Regions from separate parts of the Streptomyces laurentii genome, predicted to be linked through region 2. Evidence: riboswitches for the same ligand, from Rfam matches in the RefSeq annotation. Region 2 holds a riboswitch; each other region holds the start of a gene.
What was found. A riboswitch is a leader RNA that binds a small molecule or an ion and turns the genes downstream of it on or off. The one in region 2 is predicted to bind cobalamin.
Positions count from the first base shown of each region.

Region 1: another riboswitch for cobalamin. It lies ahead of cobN (cobaltochelatase subunit CobN); the one in region 2 lies ahead of ABZ693_RS00520 (ribonucleoside-diphosphate reductase subunit alpha).
Region 3: another riboswitch for cobalamin. It lies ahead of ABZ693_RS08820 (ABC transporter substrate-binding protein); the one in region 2 lies ahead of ABZ693_RS00520 (ribonucleoside-diphosphate reductase subunit alpha).
Region 4: another riboswitch for cobalamin. It lies ahead of ABZ693_RS19675 (ABC transporter substrate-binding protein); the one in region 2 lies ahead of ABZ693_RS00520 (ribonucleoside-diphosphate reductase subunit alpha).

Region 1 covers NZ_JBEYHT010000077.1:4,557-9,875, reverse strand. The annotation lists gene ABZ693_RS31950 (hypothetical protein) at 1-18, opposite strand, end outside; gene cobN (cobaltochelatase subunit CobN) at 117-3,821, opposite strand; cobalamin riboswitch at 3,858-4,003, opposite strand; gene ABZ693_RS31940 (ferredoxin-like domain-containing protein) at 4,067-5,319, shown strand, end outside.
Region 2 covers NZ_JBEYHT010000001.1:110,180-115,498, reverse strand. The annotation lists gene mctP (monocarboxylate uptake permease MctP) at 1-1,007, shown strand, start outside; gene ABZ693_RS00530 (hypothetical protein) at 1,136-1,780, shown strand; gene ABZ693_RS00525 (GNAT family N-acetyltransferase) at 1,801-2,319, shown strand; adenosylcobalamin-variant (AdoCbl-variant) riboswitch at 2,400-2,498, shown strand; gene ABZ693_RS00520 (ribonucleoside-diphosphate reductase subunit alpha) at 2,648-5,029, shown strand; gene ABZ693_RS00515 (ribonucleotide-diphosphate reductase subunit beta) at 5,029-5,319, shown strand, end outside.
Region 3 covers NZ_JBEYHT010000009.1:145,506-150,824, reverse strand. The annotation lists gene ABZ693_RS08835 (MFS transporter) at 1-53, opposite strand, end outside; partial or broken gene ABZ693_RS08830 (aspartate aminotransferase family protein) at 357-791, opposite strand; partial or broken gene ABZ693_RS08825 (phosphotransferase) at 1,094-1,198, opposite strand; cobalamin riboswitch at 1,485-1,688, shown strand; gene ABZ693_RS08820 (ABC transporter substrate-binding protein) at 1,768-2,760, shown strand; gene ABZ693_RS08815 (FecCD family ABC transporter permease) at 2,757-3,845, shown strand; gene ABZ693_RS08810 (ABC transporter ATP-binding protein) at 3,842-4,657, shown strand; gene ABZ693_RS08805 ((2Fe-2S) ferredoxin domain-containing protein) at 4,654-5,319, shown strand, end outside.
Region 4 covers NZ_JBEYHT010000030.1:22,564-27,882, reverse strand. The annotation lists gene ABZ693_RS19690 (universal stress protein) at 1-797, shown strand, start outside; gene ABZ693_RS19685 (TetR/AcrR family transcriptional regulator) at 823-1,449, opposite strand; gene ABZ693_RS19680 (MFS transporter) at 1,455-2,987, opposite strand; cobalamin riboswitch at 3,188-3,391, shown strand; gene ABZ693_RS19675 (ABC transporter substrate-binding protein) at 3,463-4,506, shown strand; gene ABZ693_RS19670 (FecCD family ABC transporter permease) at 4,650-5,319, shown strand, end outside.

The DNA.
Region 1 (5,319 bases), on a different contig from region 2:
CGTTCCACGGGCACGCATGCCCACCACCCCCACCTGTCGTGCGCACGTCGGTTATGCGGCGGGGATCGTAACCCGGTGGCCGGCCGTCCCGGTCGGCCACCCGCTCGCCCGTCCGGTCAGGACTCCTGGCCGTCCTCCAGGTCGCCCTCGGTCTCCAGGAACACCCGCCGCAGCGCGGCCAGCGTCTCCGGGTCCGGCTTCTCCCACATCCCGCGCGACTCCGCTTCGAGCAGCCGCTCCGCGATGCCGTGCAGCGCCCACGGGTTGGCCTCCTGGAGGAAGGCCCGGTTCTCCGGGTCGAGGACGTACTCCTGCGTCAGCTTGTCGTACATCCAGTCGGCGACGACGCCCGTCGTCGCGTCGTATCCGAAGAGGTAGTCGACCGTCGCCGCCAGTTCGAAGGCGCCCTTGTAGCCGTGCCGCCGCATGGCCGCGATCCAGCGCGGGTTGACCACACGGGCGCGGAAGACCCGGGAGGTCTCCTCGACGAGGGTGCGGGTGCGGACGGTCTCCGGGCGGGTGGAGTCGCCGATGTACGCCTCTGGGGCCGTGCCGCGCAGCGCGCGCACCGTCGCCACCATGCCGCCGTGGTACTGGAAGTAGTCGTCGGAGTCGGCGATGTCGTGCTCGCGTGTGTCCGTGTTCTTCGCCGCGACGGCGATGCGCTTGTACGCCGTCTCCATCTCGGCGCGCGCCGGGCGGCCTTCGAGCCCGCGCCCGTACGCGTAGCCGCCCCACACCGTGTACACCTCGGCGAGGTCGGCGTCGGTGCGCCAGTCGCGGGAGTCGATGAGCTGGAGCAGTCCCGCGCCGTAGGTGCCGGGCCGGGAGCCGAAGATACGGGTGGTGGCGCGCCGTTCGTCGCCGTGCTCGGCCAGGTCGGCCTGGGCGTGGGCGCGGACGTGGTTGTCCTCGGCGGACTCGTCCTCAAGGCCGGCGACGAGCCGGACGGCGTCGTCGAGCAGCCCGATGACGTGCGGGAACGCGTCGCGGAAGAAGCCGGAGATGCGCAGCGTCACGTCGACGCGGGGCCGGCCCAGCTCGGCGAGCGGGATCGGCTCCAGGCCGCGGACGCGGCGCGAGGCGTCGTCCCACAGTGGCCGGACGCCGAGCAGCGCCAGCGCCTCGGCGACGTCGTCGCCCGCCGTGCGCATCGCGCTCGTACCCCACAGGGACAGGCCGACCGAGGTGGGCCAGTCGCCGTTGTCGTCGCGGTAGCGGGTGAGGAGGGAGTCGGCGAGGGCCTGGCCGGTCTCCCAGGCGAGCCGGGACGGTACGGCCTTGGGGTCGACGGAGTAGAAGTTGCGGCCGGTCGGCAGCACGTTGACCAGACCGCGCAGCGGTGAGCCGGACGGGCCGGCGGGCACGAAGCCGCCGTTCAACGCGTGGACGGCATGGGTGAGTTCGTCGGTGGTGCCGGCCAGCCGGGGCACGACCTGCTCGCAGGCGAAGCGCAGCACCTCCGAGACCCGTGCCAGCTGTCGCGCGTACCAGTCGCCGCCCATCGGCGGCTGCCCCAGGCCGAGTCGGGCCGCCTGGCTGATCGCCTCGGTCGACCAGCCGGCGGCCTCCATGGCCTCGACGACCTGCCGGGCGCGCGCCTCGATGTCGTCGGTACGGGCCCGGTCGGTGGCCGACTCGTCCAGGCCGAGCGCCTCGCGCAGCCCGGGCAGCGCCTGCGTACCGCCCCAGATCTGGCGGGCGCGCAGGATGGAGAGGACGAGGTTGACCCGCTCGGGCCCGGTCGGCGCGCCGCCGAGGACGTGCAGGCCGTCACGGATCTGCGCGTCCTTGACCTCGCACAGCCAGCCGTCGACGTGCAGCAGGAAGTCGTCGAAGCCGTCGTCGTCCGGGCGGTCGGCGAGACCCAGGTCGTGGTCGAGCTTCGCGGCCTGGATCAGCGTCCAGATCTGGGCGCGGATCGCGGGCAGCTTCGCCGGGTCCATGCTGCTGATCTGGGCGTACTCGTCGAGGAGTTGCTCCAGGCGGGCGATGTCGCCGTAGCTGTCGGCGCGGGCCATCGGCGGCACGAGGTGGTCGACGAGGGTGGCGTGTGCGCGGCGCTTGGCCTGGGTGCCCTCGCCCGGGTCGTTGACCAGGAACGGGTACACCAGCGGCAGGTCGCCGAGCGCCGCGTCCGGACCGCAGGCGGCGGACAGGCCGGCGTTCTTGCCGGGCAGCCACTCCAGGTTGCCGTGCTTGCCGAGGTGGATCATCGCGTCGGCGCCGAAGCCGTGGTCGTCGGCGCGCGCCGCGATCCAGCGGTAGGCGGCGAGGTAGTGGTGCGAGGGCGGCAGATCGGGGTCGTGGTAGATCGCGATCGGGTTCTCGCCGAAGCCGCGCGGCGGCTGGATGAGGATGAGCAGATTGCCGCGCCGCAGCGCGGCGAGCACGATGTCGCCCTCGGGGTTGCGGGAGCGGTCCAGGAACATCTCGCCCGGCGCCGGGCCCCAGTGCTCCTCCACCCCGGCACGCAGTTCGGCCGGCAGCGCCGCGTACCAGCGGCGGTAGTCGGCGGCCGGGATCCGCACCGGGTTCGCGGCCAGCTGCTCCTCCGTCAGCCAGTCCTGGTCGTGGCCGCCCGCGTCGATCAGCGCGCGGATCAGCTCGTCGCCGTCGCCGGAGACCAGCCCCGGGATGTCCTCGGCCGGCCCGAAGTCGTACCCCTCGGCGATCAGCCGGCGCAGCAGCGCGACGGCGGAGGCGGGGGTGTCGAGGCCGACCGCGTTGCCGATCCGGGAGTGCTTGGTCGGGTACGCGGAGAGGACCAGGGCCACCTTCTTGCGCGCGTTCGGGATGTGCCGCAGCCGGGCGTGCCGGAGGGCGATGCCCGCGACCCGGGCGGCGCGTTCGGCGTCCGCCACGTACGCGGGCAGACCGTCCTCGTCGATCTCCTTGAACGAGAACGGGACGGTGATCAGGCGGCCGTCGAACTCCGGGACGGCGATCTGGCTCGCGGAGTCCAGCGGCGACAGGCCCTCGTCGTTCTCCTCCCAGGCCGCCCGGGAGCCGGTCAGGCAGAGCGCCTGGAGGATGGGCACGTCGAGCGCGGCGAGCGCGCCCGCGTCCCACGCCTCCTCGTCCCCGCCGGCCTGCGCTTCGGCGGGCCGGGTGCCGCCCGCGGCGAGGACGGTGGTGACGATCGCGTCGGCGTCGCCGAGCGCGGCGAGGAGTTCGGGTTCGGGGGCCCGCAGCGAGGCCACGTACAGCGGCTTCGGCCGGCCGCCCGCGTCCTCGATGGCGTCGCAGAGGGCGCCGACGAAGGCGGTGTTGCCGCTCATGTGGTGGGCGCGGTAGTAGAGCACCGCGATGACCGGGGCGGCCGGATCCCGGGGTGCGGCCGGGGTGCGGTCGAGGGCGCCCCAGGAGGGTGCCGGTGCCGGGGCCTCGAAGCCGTGGCCGGTGAGCAGGACCGTGTCGGAGAGGAAGCGGGCCAGCTGGGCGAGGTTGGCCGGACCGCCGTGCGCCAGGTACGCGTGGGCCTCGGTGGCGACGCCGACCGGCACCGTGGAGGCCGCCATGAGCTGGGCGTCCGGGGCCTGTTCGCCGCTCAGCACGACCATCGGCTTTCCGGTGGCGAGGACCGCGTCGAGGCCCTCCTGCCAGGAGCGGAGCCCGCCGAGGAGGCGGACGACGACCAGGCCGGCGCCGTCGAGGAGCGCGGGGAGGTCACCGAGCGGGAGGCGGGACGGGTTCGCGAAGCGGTACGGGACCGGGGCGGTCCCGCCGGTGTCCGCGTCCGTCGCCGAGGAGGAGGCGGCGGCGTTCGCCGCACGGGCGCTGAGCAGGTCGGTGTCGGAGTGCGACAGCAGAACGAGCATGGCGAGGCTCGGGCCCTTCCTCGGGGTGTCCGCGCCCCGGGTGGTCGTTGGACGGCGGGAGTTCCTGACTCACCGGACACCCGAGGCTCGGGGCCGGCTCACAGTGGCGGGACCGCGCCGGAATCTCACCGGGCTTCCTCCCCGGGGTCCTGGGACCCCATGCCGGTCTGCATCCTAGAACGTGCCGTCCGCCGGCGGGAGAGGGCCGCCCGTCACCCCCGGTCGCCGGACCATCGCTCGTCGGTATGCTCGCCGCCATGCCGCCCACTCCCGACACCTCGCCTGAACGGGGCGAACCTCTCATACGGGACCGTGGCGACGCGTGCCCCGGGGCGCTCCGGTTGCACGCCGCCGCCGATGGTTTCCTCGCCCGACTCCGCTTGCCAGCAGGGCAGTTGACGGAACATCAAGTCGAGTTGCTCGCTTCCGTTTCCGAGTCGCTGGGGGACGGTGCCGTGAGCATCACCTCGCGTGGAAACGTCGAGCTGCGCGGTCTGCCGGACGGCTGCGGAGCCGTCCTCGCCGACCGTCTCGGACGCGGCGGGCTGCTCCCCTCGCCGACCCACGAGCGGGTGCGCAACCTCGTCGCCTCGCCGGCCGCCGGACTCGACGGACACGGCCACGCCGACGTGCACACCTGGGCCCGTGAACTGGACGGACTGCTCTGCGCGGAGCCCCGTGCCGCGTCCCTTTCGGGACGGTTCCTGTTCGTTCTGGACGACGGGCGCGGCGATGTCGCCGGACTCGGCGGCGATGTGACCTTGATCGCAGAACCGGGCGGCGATTCCGCCCTGCTCCGGGTCGGCGGACAGGCGCGGCGGATCACCGCCGCCGACGCGCCCCAGGCCGCGCTCGCCGCCGCCCTCGCCTTCCTCGACGCCGCGTCGGCGGCGGGCAACGGGGCCTGGCGGGTCCGCGAACTGCCGGCCGGGCCCGCCGGGGCGGAAGGGGCGGTCGACCTGAGCGGTACGGGCGGGCAGCCCGTCCCCGTACCGCCTCCGCTCCCCCTCGGCACCCCGCCCGCGCCCGGCCCGCTCGGCCCGCGCGCCCTGTCCGTCCTCGCCCCGCTCGGCCGGCTGACCGCAGCCCGGCTGCGGGCGCTGTCGCCCGCGGCGGAGGTCCGGCTGACGCCGTGGCGCGGGGTGGTGGTCGTGACCGAGGCGGGGGGCGTGTCCGGGACCGAGGCCGTGTCCGGTACGGCCGGATCCGGGACGGCCGTGTCCGGTACGGCCGGGTCCGGGTCCGGGTCCGCGACCGAGGCTCAGGCCGGCCGGCTCGCGCGCCTCGCCTCGTACGGCCTGATCACCCGCCCCGACGCCCCCGGCGCCGGGGTCACCGCCTGCACCGGACTGCCCGGCTGCGCCAAGTCCCTGGCCGACGTACGGACGGACGCCGGCCGGCTCCTTCCCGCACCCCCCGACGGCCTTCCCGTGCACGTCGCCGGCTGCGCCCGGCGCTGCGGGCACCCGCACGGCACCTGGGTCGACGTCCTCGCCAC
Region 2 (5,319 bases):
TCGTCATCGCGGTGGCGATCATCTACATCCCGATCAAGCTGGGCGGCTTCGACGAGATCTTCGCCAAGTCCGGCGAGGCGTTCTCCGCCGTCAACCCGGCCACCGGCAAGCCGAAGGGCGCCCTCGCGCCCGGCGAGGCCGGCCAGTGGACCTACGCCACCCTGGCGCTCGGCTCGGCGCTCGCGCTGTTCATGTACCCGCACTCGATCACCGCGACGCTCTCCTCCAAGAGCCGCGAGGTGATCCGCCGCAACACCACCATCCTGCCGCTGTACTCGCTGATGCTGGGCCTGCTCGCGCTGCTCGGCTTCATGGCGATCGCCGCCGGGGTGAAGGTGAGCAACGGTCAGCTCGCCATCCCGCAGCTCTTCGAGGACATGTTCCCGTCCTGGTTCGCGGGCGTGGCCTTCGCCGCGATCGGCATCGGCGCGCTGGTCCCGGCCGCGATCATGTCGATCGCCGCGGCCAACCTCTTCACCCGCAACATCTACAAGGACTTCATCAAGCCGGACGCGACACCGGAACAGGAGACCAAGGTCTCCAAGCTGGTCTCGCTCCTGGTGAAGGTCGGCGCCCTGGTCTTCGTCCTCACCATGGACAAGACCGTCGCCATCAACTTCCAGCTGCTCGGCGGCATCTGGATCCTGCAGACCTTCCCGGCCCTGGTCGGCGGTCTGTTCACCCGCTGGTTCCACCGCTGGGCGCTGCTCGTCGGCTGGGGCGTCGGCATGATCTACGGCACGGCCGCGGCGTACGGGGTGGCGAGCCCCACGCAGAAGCACTTCGGCGGCTCGTCCGCGGAGATCCCGGGCATCGGCGAGATCGGCTACATCGGCCTCACCGCCTTCGTGCTCAACGTGCTCGTCACCGTCGTCCTCACCCTCGTGCTGCGCGCCGTCGGGACGCCCGACGGGGTCGACGAGACCTCGCCGGAGGACTACACGGCGGACGCGGGCGACAAGGGTGTCGTCACCGAGCTGCCGAAGGTCGGCGCCGCCGGGCACTGACCCTCCGCCGCTCCGACCCGAGCACGCTCCGACCTCGGTACGCTCCGACCTGACGTACCACGGGCCGCCGGGCCTTCCCTTCGGGGGAACCCCGGCGGCCCCGTCGTTTCCCGGGCGAGGATGGGTGGATGAACTCCCGTGCGATATCCGCCTGCTGTCTGCTGCTCGTGCCCCTGAGCCTGGCCCTCGCCGGCTGCGGCACCGAGACCGGCACCACCGCCGGTGACCCGGCCGGCCAGGCGACCGGCACCCCGACGCCCGGTGCGCCGCCGAGGGCCGAGCTGGAGGAGCGCGCCCGGTACGCGCAGGTGGACCCGAAGCACGTGTACGTCACCGAGGCCGACGGCTTCACCCTCGCCCGCCAGTCGGCCGGGGTCGTCGGCGACGACGGCTTCCAGGCCACGTACGTCGCCCCGGACGGCACCCAGATCACGCTCACCGCCGAACGCGGCACCTTCGGCGACAAGGAGTGCGCCGCCACCTCGCGGGGCGACCGCTGTACGGCGGAGAAGCCCGGCTGGTACCGCGTCTCCGCCGAACGGCACACGTACATCCGCGCCGAGGGCGGCGTACGCATCGAGGTCGGCGCCCCGCCCACCGTCCGCAAGGACCTGCTGCGCGCCGCCGCCGAGCACGCGCACCGCGCCGACGACCGCGAACTGGACGGCGTCCTGCCCGAGAAGCCGGCCGGCGGCCGGCAGCCCGTCGAGCGCGGCGACCTGCCGCCCGTGGGCGACGGAGCGCCCGACAACAGCGTGGGCGTGGGCGGCTGATCCTCGGCAGAATGCGCCGCATGGACTTCACGATCAGGACCGCACGACCCGACGACTACGAGACACTCGGCGAGATCACCGTACGGGCCTACCGCGACGACGGTTTCCTCGCGTTCGGCGAGGACGACGAGTACGCGCACCTGCTGCGCGACGTGGCCGGGCGCGCCGCCGACGCGGAGGTGCTCGTCGCGGCCGACGAGGCGGGGACGGTCCTCGGCGGGGTGACCTTCACCACCGGCGACGGGAAGTGGGCGGACATAGCCGGCCCGGACGAGGCCGAGTTCCGGATGCTGGCCGTCGGCCACGAGGGCCGCGGCCGGGGCGTCGGCGAGGCGCTCGTACGGGCGTGCGTCGAGCGCGCGCGGGCCGTCCCGGGCTGCGCGCGGATCGTCCTGTCCACCCAGCAGTCGATGGCCGGGGCGCACCGGATCTACGCGCGCGTGGGCTTCGTCCGCGCCCCGGAACGCGACTGGCAGCCCCTCCCGGGGGTGGACTTCACGCTGCTCGCCTACGCCCTGGAGCTCGGGAACACGCCGTAGGACACAAGGGACGGAAGCGCCCGACACACAACATGTGGGGGGTGCCATGAGCGGTGCCCCCCACATGTATGCTCATCTCGCTGTCGTCGCAGGGGAATCCGGTGGAAGTCCGGAACTGTCCCGCAACGGTGTACTTCGTGCGCTTATGCAGGAAGGAAAGTCCGAGGACCTGCCGACAGCGCGCCCGGTCCGTCCGTTCCGGGTGCCACAGACGTCCGGGCCTCGCGGAGTGGGCCGGTGGACGCGGCGCGCCGTGCGTATCCTCCCGGCCCCCGCACGTCCCCGTTCCCCCGCCGTGGCCCCGAGCCGAGCGAGGGAGAGCCCCCCAGTGACCATCGCGCCCGCAGATCCGGCTTCGGCCCCATCATCCGCGGACCAGGCGGCCGAGACCGACGGCCCGGGAACCGCGCTGCTGCGGATCCTGACCGATCTCACCGCCGACCTCCCCGACACCGACCCCGGCCGGGTCGCCGCCGCCGCGCTGCGCGGCCGGCATCCCGGCTCGGACACGGCGGAGCTGCGCGAGCTCGCGACCGAGGCGGCCGCGGGGCTGATCGCCGAGGACCCGGCGTACTCCCGGCTCGCCGCCCGGCTGCTCACCCTGACCATCGCCGAGGAGGCGGCCGGGCAGGGCGCGGTCTCCTTCTCCGCCTCCGTCGCCACCGGTCACCGCGAGGGCCTGATCGCCGACCGCACCGCCGCGTTCGTCACCCGGCACGCGGCCCGGCTGGACCTGACCATCGACGCGGCCGCCGACGACCGCTTCGGCTACTTCGGCCTGCGCACCCTCTACTCCCGCTATCTGCTGCGCCACCCGATCACCCGCAAGGTCGTCGAGACGCCGCAGCACTTCATGCTGCGCGTCGCCGCCGGTCTCGCCGAGGACGACAGCGTGCGCGCCCTGGACGAGGTCGCGGCGCTGTACGGGCTGATGAGCCGGCTCGACTACCTGCCGTCCTCCCCCACCCTCTTCAACTCCGGCACCCGCCACCCGCAGATGTCGTCCTGCTACCTCCTCGACTCCCCGAAGGACGAGCTGGACTCCATCTACGACCGCTACCACCAGGTGGCGCGCCTGTCGAAGCACGCGGGCGGCATCGGCCTCGCGTACTCCCGGATCCGCGCCCGCGGTTCGCTGATCCGCGGCACCAACGGGCACTCCAACGGCATCGTCCCGTTCCTGAAGACGCTGGACGCCTCGGTCGCCGCGGTGAACCAGGGCGGCCGGCGCAAGGGCGCCGCCGCCGTCTACCTGGAGACCTGGCACGCGGACGTCGAGGAGTTCCTGGAGCTGCGCGACAACACGGGCGAGGACGCCCGGCGCACCCACAACCTGAACCTGGCGCACTGGATCCCGGACGAGTTCATGCGCCGGGTGAACGCGGACGCCGACTGGTCGCTGTTCTCGCCGGCCGACGTGCCCGAGCTGGTCGACCTGTACGGCGCGGAGTTCGACGCCGCCTACCGCGCGGCCGAGGCGGCGGGCCTGGCCCGCAAGACGCTGCCGGCCCGCGAGCTGTACGGCCGGATGATGCGCACCCTCGCGCAGACCGGCAACGGCTGGATGACGTTCAAGGACGCCGCCAACCGGACCGCGAACCAGACCGCCGAGCCCGGCGCGGTCGTCCACTCCTCGAACCTCTGCACCGAGATCATCGAGGTCACGGACGACGGCGAGACCGCGGTGTGCAACCTCGGCTCGGTCAACCTGGGCGCCTTCGTCGACACCGAGGCCGGCGAGCTGGACTGGGAGCGGCTCGACGCGACCGTCCGTACCGCCGTCACCTTCCTCGACCGGGTCGTCGACATCAACTTCTACCCGACCGAGCAGGCCGGCCGCTCCAACGCGACCTGGCGGCCGGTGGGTCTGGGCGCCATGGGCCTCCAGGACGTGTTCTTCCGGCTGCGGCTGCCGTTCGACTCGGCCGAGGCGCGGGCGCTTTCCACCCGGATCGCCGAGCGGATCATGCTCGCCGCGTACGAGGCGTCCGCCGACCTCGCCGAGCGCCACGGCCCGCTGCCGGCCTGGGACCGCACCCGTACGGCCCGCGGTGTCCTGCACCCGGACCACTACGACGTGGAGCTGACCTGGCCGGAGCGCTGGGCCGCGCTGCGCGCCCGGATCGCCGCCGTCGGCATGCGCAACAGCCTGCTGCTCGCCATCGCGCCGACCGCGACGATCGCCTCGATCGCCGGTGTCTACGAGTGCATCGAGCCGCAGGTCTCCAACCTGTTCAAGCGCGAGACCCTGTCCGGCGAGTTCCTCCAGGTCAACGCGTACCTGGTGGACGAGCTGAAGCGGCTGGGCGTGTGGGACGCCGAGACCCGGGAGGCGCTGCGCGAGTCGTCGGGCTCGGTGCAGGACTTCGCCTGGGTGCCGGCCGAGACGCGCGCGCTGTACCGGACGGCCTGGGAGATCCCGCAGCGCGGTCTGATCGACATGGCGGCGGCCCGCACCCCGTTCCTGGACCAGGCGCAGTCACTGAACCTGTTCATGGAGACGCCGACCATCGGCAAGCTGTCGTCGATGTACGCCTATGCCTGGAAGCAGGGTCTGAAGACCACGTACTACCTGCGGTCCCGGCCGGCCACCCGGATCGCCCGCGCCGCGCGCGCCACCACCCCCGTGCCCGCGCAGGCGCAGGCGCCCGACGCGGACGCCATCGCCTGCTCCCTTGAGAACCCCGAGTCCTGCGAGGCCTGCCAGTAATGTCCGACACCCAGAAGAACCTGCTCGACCCGGGCTTCGAACTGACCCTGCGTCCGATGCGCTACCCGGACTTCTACGAGCGCTACCGCGACGCCATCAAGAACACCTGGACCGTGGAGGAGGTCGACCTCCACTCCGACGTGTCCGACCTCGCCAAGCTGTCCCCGGGCGAGCAGCACATGATCGGCCGCCTCGTCGCCTTCTTCGCGACCGGCGACTCGATCGTGTCCAACAACCTCGTCCTGACGCTCTACAAGCACATCAACTCCCCGGAGGCGCGGCTCTACCTC
Region 3 (5,319 bases), on a different contig from region 2:
ACGACCGCCAGCCAGTAGCGGAGGTACGTGCGGTCTTTGAGCAGTTCGAGCATGGGTGTCACCGTTCTGGTCCGTGCCCGGTCCGGCGGTCCGGCGCACGGCACGTCGTCGGGAGGTCCGCGAGCCCCGTGGGCGGAAGTCCCGCTGCCTGGTGGGGTGTCCACCGCGCCCCAGCATCACCGGACGGGGTACCGAGAGGGAAGCAAGATCGACAGGCCCCTTCGGGCCTTGGCCGAAAATGACCACCGAGGAGGGGAGCGTACGGGCCGCCCATCCCCCCGGCGGAACTCCCGATCGGCCGGTGACGGGCGGCGCCGGCCCCTGGGACGCCCGGCGCGTCCGACGACTCCGACGCCTCAGACGCGGAACAGGGACCCGATGAACTCCGCCAGCAGCCGCTCCTTCAGACGTGGTGGCAGCGCGTCCAGCAAGGCCAGCACCGGTGCCATCCGCGACGGCAGCCCTTGACCGTCAGCGCTGCCCAGGCCGGCGAAGGCCAGGAACCCGGCCACCTCTTCCGGGGTGAGCGTGTCGGGGTCGAGGCCCTCGGCCAGGTCCCTCAGCCCCGGATCCACCACGACCGGTTCGAGAGCCCGCGCCGCGGCGAGGGAGCCGGTGAGGTCGGCGAGGAGCGCGCCGACCCGGTCGACGGTCGCCGTAGTGAGCGTCAGGTGCAGATTGGGCGGCAGACCGTCGAAGGAGAGCTGGGGCTGGAGGTACCAGCCGCGCTCCCGCATCTCGTCGGCGACATGCAGCACCAGGCTCAGGTCCGGTTCGCCGCCGGGTCCGGACCGACCCGGCGGGGTGCCCGCGGGGTCCGGGGCGGTGGGCTCGGGGCATGGGCGTCGTCCCAGATGCTGGGAGGGGGAAGCCGCCTCCCCGAGGGTGCGACGATCAACTCGCCCACCGTAAGGGAGGGTTCGGGCCAGTCCTAGTGATCTGGTTGGGAGTTGGTTCGTCACCACATGAGTCGATTTCCGTACCAATTCGGGGGTCTGGCTGACGGGCGGCGCTTGGTTTCGGTCTGTTGTGGGTTGTGGGTTGTGGGTGACAACAGGCTGGAGCCGCTGGTCTTGAGTGAGGCCGAGCGGCAGCGACCGGACACGATCATCTGCCGGAAGCCGTCGCCGCGCAGGTGCACGGAGCCCGGCAGTCGCTCGGCCAGCAGTTGGGCCACGGTGGACTTCCCGGACGCCATGACACCCGTGACGAGCACGACTGCGGAACGGAGCTCGTGCACTGTTGACCCCCGTCCTGGTGCACCTGAATCAGAACAGCCGTGAAACACCTGGCCGGAACAGGTCTCACCACGAGATCAGATCCGTAATCGCCGGAGGCTTCACGTTGGTCACCCGTGGTGCCACGCTCGATGTACCGCGCCCCGCAGCGGAGTGGTCGTCACACTCGAATCAGGCCGAGGCCGACACGGGAACCATGCCGAGGGCCGGGACTCTTCCCCTCACGGCCGGACTCCCGGTGGTTTGGTAGCCTGTCGCCGCCGTGGTGTACGGGAAACCGGTTGAAAGCCGGTGCGGCCCTCGCCACTGTAGCTGCGGAGTTCCGCGGCCCTCGCTGACGGCTCCCGGAGCGGTCAGGGCCACTGGGTGGATCGGAGACGAGCCCCCGGGAAGGCCGGTCGTGAAGCGTTGATGCGGAAGCCAGGAGACCGGCCACGGCGCGACATGTTCCACGAGGGTTGGAGAACACGTGCCTGGGGGTCCCTTGCGCCCGTTTCGAAGTGAACGTTCCATACGCCCGGCGCGCCCCATGCGCTCCGGCCTTGCCGCTGCGGCACTCCTGCTCGTCGGGGCGCTCAGCGCCTGTACGGGTGCGCCCGCGGCCGACAAGCCCGCCGAGGCGGCCGGGAGCGGCCGTCGAGCGCCGGTGAGCGTGAGCAGTTGTGGCGTCACCACGACCGTGGCGGCACCACCGAGCCGGCTGGTCACCCTCAACCAGGGCGCCACCGAAGTGGCCCTGGCTCTCGGTCTGCAGAACCGGATGGCCGGAACGGCGTACCTCGACGACGCGGTCCCGGCGAAATGGAAGGCGGCCTACGAAGCCGTCCCGGTGCTTTCCAAGGAGTACCCGGCCAAGGAGAAGCTTCTCGCGGCGCGTCCGGATTTCCTCTACGCCTCCTACTCCAGCGCGTTCACCGACAAGGTGGCGGGCACACGGGCGGATCTGAGCTCCCAGGGCGTCGAGTCCTATCTGTCGCCGTTCGGCTGCGCCGACAGCAAGCAGGTGCCGCCGGCGTCCTTCCAGGCGGTCTGGGACGAACTGGGCGATATCGCCAAGGTCTTCGGTGTCGAACCACGAGCCGCCGCCATCCAGAAGGATCAGAAGCAGGAGCTCTCGGAACTCGCGGCCAAGGCGGCGGGCAAGGGCCTGAACGTGCTCTGGTACGACTCGGGCACGAAGACTCCGCTCGTCGGCGCCGGCCATGGCGGCCCCCAGCTCGTGCTTGACGCCGTCGGCGCCCACAACATCTTCGGCACCTTGCCCGGCGGCTGGAAGAGCGTGAGCTGGGAGCGGGTGGCCGCGGCGGACCCGGACGCCATCGTGCTTGCGGACGCCAGTTGGGACACCGCACAGGCCAAGATCGACTACCTGGATCACGACCCGGTACTGAGCAAGCTCAGCGCCGTCCGGAACCGTGCGTTCGTGGTCGTGCCCTTCTCCGAGTCGACGCCCGGCGTGCTGCTCGCCGGCGGTGCCGCCCGGGTTTCGGCCGGCCTCGGCAAGCTGCACCCGCGTTCATGACCGCGGCAGATCGTCCCGCCGCACGGCCCACAGGAGCGCGCCGCGCGGCGGCGGCCCTGGCCGTTGCCGTGTTCCTGCTGCTGGTCACCGTCCTGCTCGGCCTCGCCGTGGGATCGGTCCACGAGCCGCCGCGCATCGTGGCCGACGTCGTCCTGCGCCGGCTCGGCCTCGGCGACTCCCACGTCACGCTGCTGGACGACCAGATCATCTGGCAACTACGGCTGCCACGGGTCCTGGGAGCCGCCGCGACAGGCGCGGGACTCGCGGTCTGCGGCGCGGTGCTGCAGACCCTGACAGGGAACGACCTGGCCGACCCCTACCTGCTCGGGATCTCCAACGGCGCCGCCGTCGGCGCGGTCACCGTGATCGTCCTCGGCGTCGGAGTCTCCGGCGCCGCGGCGGTCAGCGCGCTCCCGGCTGCCGCCTTCGCCGGCGCCCTGATCGCCGTCGTCGTCGTGCTGGCACTGGCCGGGGCGCGCAGCCGGTCCCTGCCGGCCTCGCGGACCGTGCTGGCCGGCATCGCGGTGGGGCAGATATGCGGCGCGTACACCTCGTTCGTCGTGCTCGTCCTCGGCGACCGCAACGCCGCCCGCGGCGTCATGGAGTGGACGCTGGGCTCGGTGGCCGGGGTGCGGTGGCACACGGCCGTCTTCCTGACCGTGGTGACCGTCGTCGGTACGGTGTTCATGGTCGCGGCCGCCCGGGACCTGGACGCGTTCGCGTTCGGCGAGACCGCGGCCCGCTCCTTCGGCGTCCACGTCGAGCGTACCCGCTGGGCCCTGATCGCCACGGCCGCGCTGCTGACCGCGTGCCTGGTCGCCCACACCGGCGTCATCGGGTTCGTCGGCCTGGTGGTGCCGCACGTCGTCCGCCTGGTCTGCGGCCCGCGCCACGCCCTCCTGCTGCCCATGTCGGCGCTCCTCGGTGCGTCCCTGCTGGTGGGCAGTGACATCGTGGCGCGCTCGGTGCTCCCGGACCAGGAGATCCCGGTGGGCATCGTCACCGCCGGGCTCGGCGCGCCGTTCTTCGCATGGCTGCTGTGGCGCCAGGCAGGTACCAGGTCGGCCGCGGGGGGCCGGCCGTGATCGCCGCGAACCCGGTGGGGCTGGGTGCCGAAAGCGTCGGCGTGCGCGTCGACGGCGCTGCTTTGCTGACGGACGTGACCCTCGGCTTCGCCCCCGGCAGGACGACGGGCCTGCTCGGGCCGAACGGTGCCGGCAAGACGACGCTGCTGCGGGCTCTGGCCGGACTGCGCCGGCCGCAGACGGGCCGCGTCCTTCTGGACGGCGGCGACCTGTACGCCCTCTCGGTCCGCCGACGCGCGCGGCAGGTGGCCTTCATGGAACAGCAGGCCGACACCGCACTGCCGCTGACGGCCCGCCAGGTCATCGACCTGGGGCGCACGCCCCACCGCGGTCGCTGGCCCGTTCCGGCGGGCTCCGCGGCCGCCCACGAGCAGTCCGTACTCGCCGAGGCCGTCGCCGCCACCGACGTCGGCGGGCTGCTCGACAGAACCTGGTCGTCCCTCTCCGGCGGCGAGCGCCAGCGGGTCCAGCTCGCGCGGGCCCTGGTGCAGGAACCCGCGGTGCTCCTGCTGGACGAGCCCACCAACCATCTGGACCTGCGCTACCAGCTCGGCTTCCTGGAAACCGTACGCGGGCTCGGCATCACCACCGTCGCGGCCCTGCACGACCTCGAACTCGCCGCCGCCTACTGCAACGAGGTCGCCGTGCTGCTCGACGGCCGCCTGGTGGCCCACGGGCCCACCTCCGAGGTGCTCACCTCCTCCACGATCGCGCACGCCTACGGCGTCGACGCGACCGTGGAGCGGCACCCCCGGCACGACAGGCCTCACATCCGGTGGAACGGGCTGCTTCCCGAAAGGACCGAATCATGAGCCATGACCGTACGGAAGCTCCGTCGCAGCCCGTCGCAGGCCGTGCCACGGTCCTGGTCGGCATGTCCATCACCGAGGCCAATCGCCGGGACGAACTGCTCGCGGAGGCAGCGCCGTTGGGCGCCACGACGGCCTTCCTGCAGCAGGGCGAGCCTTCCCTGTCGGCCGAGCTGACCAGGCTGGCCGACGCGGGCACGGAGACCGCCGTCCTGATCGGGGTCCGCCTCGGAGCATCCGGTCCGGGCCACTCCTGGCTGCGGCGGATCGCGGCGCACTGGTGGCGGGAGCGCGCCGGCCACCGGCCCGCGCTGCTCGTGGCCACCCGGCTCGCCGAGTCGGCGGACGCCGTGACCGCGGCTGCGGCGTCCGTCAAACCGATCACCGGCGAGGAACCCGGCCTCACCTCTCCGGCCTGGGAAGAGGTCACCGGTCACCGGCACCAGGTCATGGTGTGCCGCGGCCCGCGCTGCACGGCCAAACGCGCGGACGACGCCCTGCGCTCGCTGGTGCGGCAGCTGGCGGAGCACGGGCTCGGCGACGACGACGTCCTCGTGGTGCAGACGGGTTGCCAGTTCCCCTGCAACCAGGCCCCGGTGATCAGCGTGCAGCCCGACGACGTCTGGTACGGGCATGTGGATCCGGTGACGATCACCACGATCGTG
Region 4 (5,319 bases), on a different contig from region 2:
GGGCGGCGGACGAGGCGGAACTGCGCGGGACCGGGGTGCGGCTCGTGCACGTGTGCGAGCCGTCGCCGGAGGCCGTGACGCCGTGCGTCGCCCGCGGACCCGTCGAGGAGTGGGCGCGCGACCTGCTCGCCCGTACGGCCACCGTCCTGCGCGAACGCCATCACGGCCTGCCGGTGACCACCCGCCTCCTGCCCGCCGATCCGGTACCGGGCCTCGTCGCCGAGAGCGAGGACGCCACTCTGCTGGTGCTCGGCTCGCGCGCGCTGGGCCGGGCGTCCGGGTATGTCGTGGGCTCGGTCGGGACGGCCGTCGCCGGCCTGGCCGAACGCCCCGTCGTCCTCGTACGGCCGGACGGCGGCTCACCGCCCGGGAACACGGTCGTGGCGGGCGTCGACCCGCACCGGCCGGACCACGACGTCCTGGAATTCGCCTTCGACGCGGCGGCGCGGCGCGGCGCCCGGCTGGAGATCGTGTACGCGCAGCGGCTGCCGCCGTTCGCGACGCCCGGGCCCGCCATGGCGCCCGACCTCCGCTACTCCGTCAGCCCCGCGATCGGGCGCGCGCTCGACGAGCTGATCGACCCCTGGCGGGCGAAGTACGACGCCGAGGTGACGACCACCGGCCGGGTGGTCGCCGGTTCGGCCGGGCCGGCGCTGATCCGGGCCGCCGAACACGCCGCGCTCGTGGTGATCGGCCGCCGCACGCGTCGCTCGCCGTGGGGCGGACGTATCGGCAGCACGGCCCACGCCGTGCTGCACCACGCCCGGCCGCCGGTGGCCCTGGTGCCGTCCGAGTGACGGCACCAGCGCCCCGTGGCCCGGCTCAGGGCGTCAGCTGCGCCTGGACGAGGGGGCCGTAGCGGGCGACGAGGTCGTCGATGTCCGCGGCCCGTACCTCGGCGCCGCGCGCGATGCCGAACATCACGCCCAGGCCCAGCAGTGCGCCCACCGCGAGCTCCGCGCGCAGGCCCGCGTCCGGGCCGCCCAGCCGGCCGGCGAGGCGGTCCACGACCTGCGTACGGAAGTTGGTGCGCAGGATGTCGCCCTGTTCGCCGTGCAGCGGCGCGAACACGATCCGCAGGACGGGGTCGGCGCCCTGCTCGGTCTGGCTCACCAGGACGTGGCGGACCATGTGCCGGCCGAGGTCCGCGAGCGGGGCGTCCAGCAGCGCCGCGGCGTCCTCCTCGAAGGACATGACCTGGGCGAAGAGCGTGTCCTTGTTGCCGAAGTACTTGAGGATCAGGGGCGCGCTGACCCCGGCCCGGTCCGCGACCGCCTTGAGCGTGATGTCCGCCTGCGCGTGCCGGGCGAGGAGGTGGCGGACGGCCCGGAGGATCGCGGCCTTCGTCGCCTCGGCGTCCCGGCGGGCGGGGCCGCGGGGCGGCCCGGCGTCGCCGGACCCCGGCTCCCCGGCCTTGCCCGCGCGGGCGGTGGCGGATCGGGTGGTCATGAGGGTCATGCTCCTTCCAGCGCCTCGTCGCGTACGGCCGCGTCCGCACGGCCGCGGGCCCGGGTCCGGGTCCGGGTCCGGGTCCGGGTCCGGGTCCGGAGGCCGCCGCCGGGGGCGCGGTCCCTGGGGATGGCGAGGGCGGCGGCACAGGCCACCAGGGCGACCGTACCCGCCATCGCGAACGCCAGCAGATAGCCGTGGAGCGTGGGCAGCGGGATGCCGCCGACGGGGCTCGTGTGGTGGACCAGGATCGCGGCGACGGCGGCGCTGCACACGGCCTGGCCGATGGTGCGCATCAGGACGTTGACGCCGTTCGCGGACGCGGTCTGCCCGGCCGGCACGGCGCCCAGGATCAGGGTGGGCAGCGCCGAGTAGGCGAGGGAGGTACCGGTGGCGACGATCGACGCGCCCACGATGACCATCCACAGGTCGCGGCTGTCCGCGATGCGCACGGCGTAGCCGACGGCGAGGACGGCGGCGCCCAGGGCGAGGGTGACGCGCGGGCCGCGGGACGCCGAGATACGGGCCGACAGCGGGGAGAACAGCAGCATGGTCAGGCCGCCGGGCAGCAGGCACAGGCCGCTGCCGACGATGGACAGGCCGAGCCCGTAGCCGGTGGCCTCGGGCGCCTGGACGAGCTGGGCCGTCACCAGGGAGTTGGCGTAGAAGCCGAAGCCGACCAGCAGCGCGGCGACGTGGGGCAGCGCGACGCGCGGGCGGGCCGCCAGGCGCAGGTCGACCAGGGGCCGCTCGACGCGCAGCTGCTGGACGCACCACAGTCCCAGGATCACCACGCAGGCCACGAACAGGCCGATGACGCGCGGGCTTCCCCACCCCCACTGACCGCCTTGCGATACGCCGAGGAGCAGGGTGACCAGTCCGGCGGCCAGGCCCAGCGCGCCGACGACGTCGAAGCGGCCGGGGGCGCGGACGGGCGACTCGCGGACCGCCCACCAGGCGAGCAGGAAGCCGGCCGCGCCGAGGCCGCTGGTCGCCCAGAACATGGTGTGCCAGCTGGCGTACTGGATGACGAGCGCGGCGAGCGGCAGGCCGAGCGCCGCGCCGATGCCGACGGTGGAGCTCATGAGCGCGACCGCGGATCCGGTCCGCTCGGGCGGCAGTTCGTCGCGCAGGATGCTGATCGACAACGGGACGACGGCGGCCGCGGCGCCCTGCAGCGCGCGGGCCGCGATGAGTACGCCGATGTCGGACGAGAGCGCGCAGAGCACCGAGCCCAGGGTCATCAGCCCGAGCGCGGCCAGCAGGACGCGCCTCTTTCCGTACATGTCGCCGGCGCGTCCGAGCACCGGGGTGAGCACGGCGCCGGCCAGCAGCGTGGCGGTCACCATCCAGGAGACGGCGCCCGCCGAGGCGCCGGTCAGCCGGGGCAGATCGGGCAGCAGCGGAACGACGACCGTCTGCATGACGGCCATGAGGATGCCGCCGAAGGCCAGTACCGGGACCGTGGCCCGCTCCCGCACTCCGGGCCGGCCCGTGGGCCCGTCGGGGGTGGCGGCTGGGTCCGGCGGGACGGCTATCGGGGCCACAGGGCACTCCAGAGGCAGGACGGGATGCGAGGTGAATAATGATTCACCGTATCAAGTGAATAACCATTCACCCGGGATTCCCAGAAGGCCCGAGGTAAAGCTTCGGCCTGGACGATGGCGGGTGACGGCGGGCTGGAGGGAGGGGCGGACGGGCCTCGCTCCGGCCGGCCGGCCGGGCCAAGATCCGCCTGTGGTAACTTGCCCGGGCCAGTCGCACCTCTGTACGTATCGACACGGTATGTGCACGGGTCAGGGAATCCGGTGGGAATCCGGAACTGACGCGCAGCGGTGAGGGTGACGGGCGGAGCATCGGCCACTGGGCCCCATGGGGCCTGGGAAGGCGCTCCGTCCGGACGACCCCGAGTCCGAAAACCTGCTGGCGGCCCGAGTGGCGGCACCCGCCGCCGCCCGGGGAGCACCGTACGACAGGCTCCGCGCATGAGCCGTGACGCAGAGGACTCCTTCCGTGCCCCTCGCACACCCCGTCCGTTCCGCCGCCCTGCTCGTGGCCGGTGCCGTTCTCGTGGCCGGCTGCGGCACCGGCGGAGGCCCGGCCGCTTCCGCCGAGACGAAGGAGACGGCCGCCGGATACCCCGTCCGTCTCGACGACTGCGGGCAGCGCGTGCAGATCGAGCGCGCACCCAGCCGGGCCGTCGCCCTCGACCAGGGGTCGGCCGAGATCCTGCTCTCGCTCGGGCTCGCCGACCGCATGGTGGGCACCGCCACCTGGACGGACCCGGTCCTCAAGGGGCTGGAGAAGGCGAACGCGAAGGTTCCCCGGCTCGCCGACCGCTACCCGTCGTTCGAGAAGGTCCTCGACGCCGAACCCGACTTCGTCAGCGCCTCCTTCCTCTACACCCTGGGCAAGGGCGGTGTGGCGCCCCGGGAGCGGTTCGCGCGGCTCGGCGTGCCCACGTACCTCTCCCCCACCGACTGCGTCGGCAAGGACAACAGCGGCGACGGCGACGGCATCCGCACCCGGCCGCTGACCATGGACACGGTGTACGGCGAGATCCGCGACCTGGCCCGGGTGTTCGACGTCCCGGAGCGCGGCGAGAAGCTCGTCGGGGAACTCCGCGCCCGGGTCGACGAGGCCAAGGCCGGCGCCGACTTCGGCGACGCGTCCGTCCTGTACTGGTTCTCCGACTCCCAGGGGCCGTACATGGCCGGCTGCTGCGGCGCGCCGGGGATCGTCAGCGGGACGCTCGGGGTGAAGAACGTCTTCGACGACACCAAGGAGGAGTGGCCGCAGATCAACTGGGAGACCGTCGCCGACCGCGACCCCGACGTGCTGGTGATCGCCGATCTGACCCGCAAGGCGCAGTCGGCCGAGAGCGCCGCGAAGAAGATCGAGTTCCTGGAGTCGCATCCCGTCACCCGGAACATGACGGCGGTACGGAAGAAGCGGTACGTGATCCTCAGCGGCCAGGCCATGAACCCCACGATCCGCACCGTCGAGGGCATCGAGAAGGTGGCCGCGGCGCTGCGGACGTACGGGCTCGCGAAGTGACCCGGACCGGCCCGGACACGGCGGCCGAGGCGAGCCCCGCCACACCCCGTACCCTCCGTACGCCCCGTGCCCCCCGTACGCCCCGTGCCCCCCGTACGTCCCGGGCGCTTCCCCCGCTCGCCGGGGCCGCCGGGGTCCTCCTCCTGTGCGCCTCGGTCGCCCTCGCCCTCACGATCGGCCCGGCCGACATCCGCGTCCCGGACGCCTGGTCCGTGGTCGCCTCCCATCTGGGCGGAAGCCCGTCCGGCCTGAGCCCGATCCGGGACGGCATCGTCTGGGAGCTGCGGCTGCCCCGTACCCTCCTCGCGGCCGTGTGCGGTGCCGGGCTGGCGGTGTGCGGCGCGGTGATGCAGTCGCTGCTGCGCAATCCGCTGGCCGACCCGTTCGTCCTCGGGGTGTCCTCGGGCGCATCGGCCGGCGCGGTCGCGGTCGTGGTCCTCGGCGTGGGCGGGGGTCTGGTCTCCGTCACCGGAGGCGCCTTCCTGGGCGCGCTCTGTTCCTTCGCCCTGGTCCTGCTGCTCAGTCACACGCTGGGGGGTTCGACAGACCGTGTCGTCCTGGCGGGGGTCGCGGCGATGCAGCTCTTCTCCGCGCTGACCTCGTTCGTGGTGATGACCGCCGCCGACGCCGAGACCACCCGGGGCGTCCTGTTCTGGCTGCTCGGCTCGCTCAGCGGCGCCGACTGGTCCGACGTCGGGGTGTGCGCGGCCGTCCTCGCCGGCGCGCTGCTGGTCTGCGGCGGACACGCCCGGACCCTGGACGCCTTCGCGTTCGGCGAGGACGCGGCGGCGGCGCTCGGCGTGCCGGTGGCGC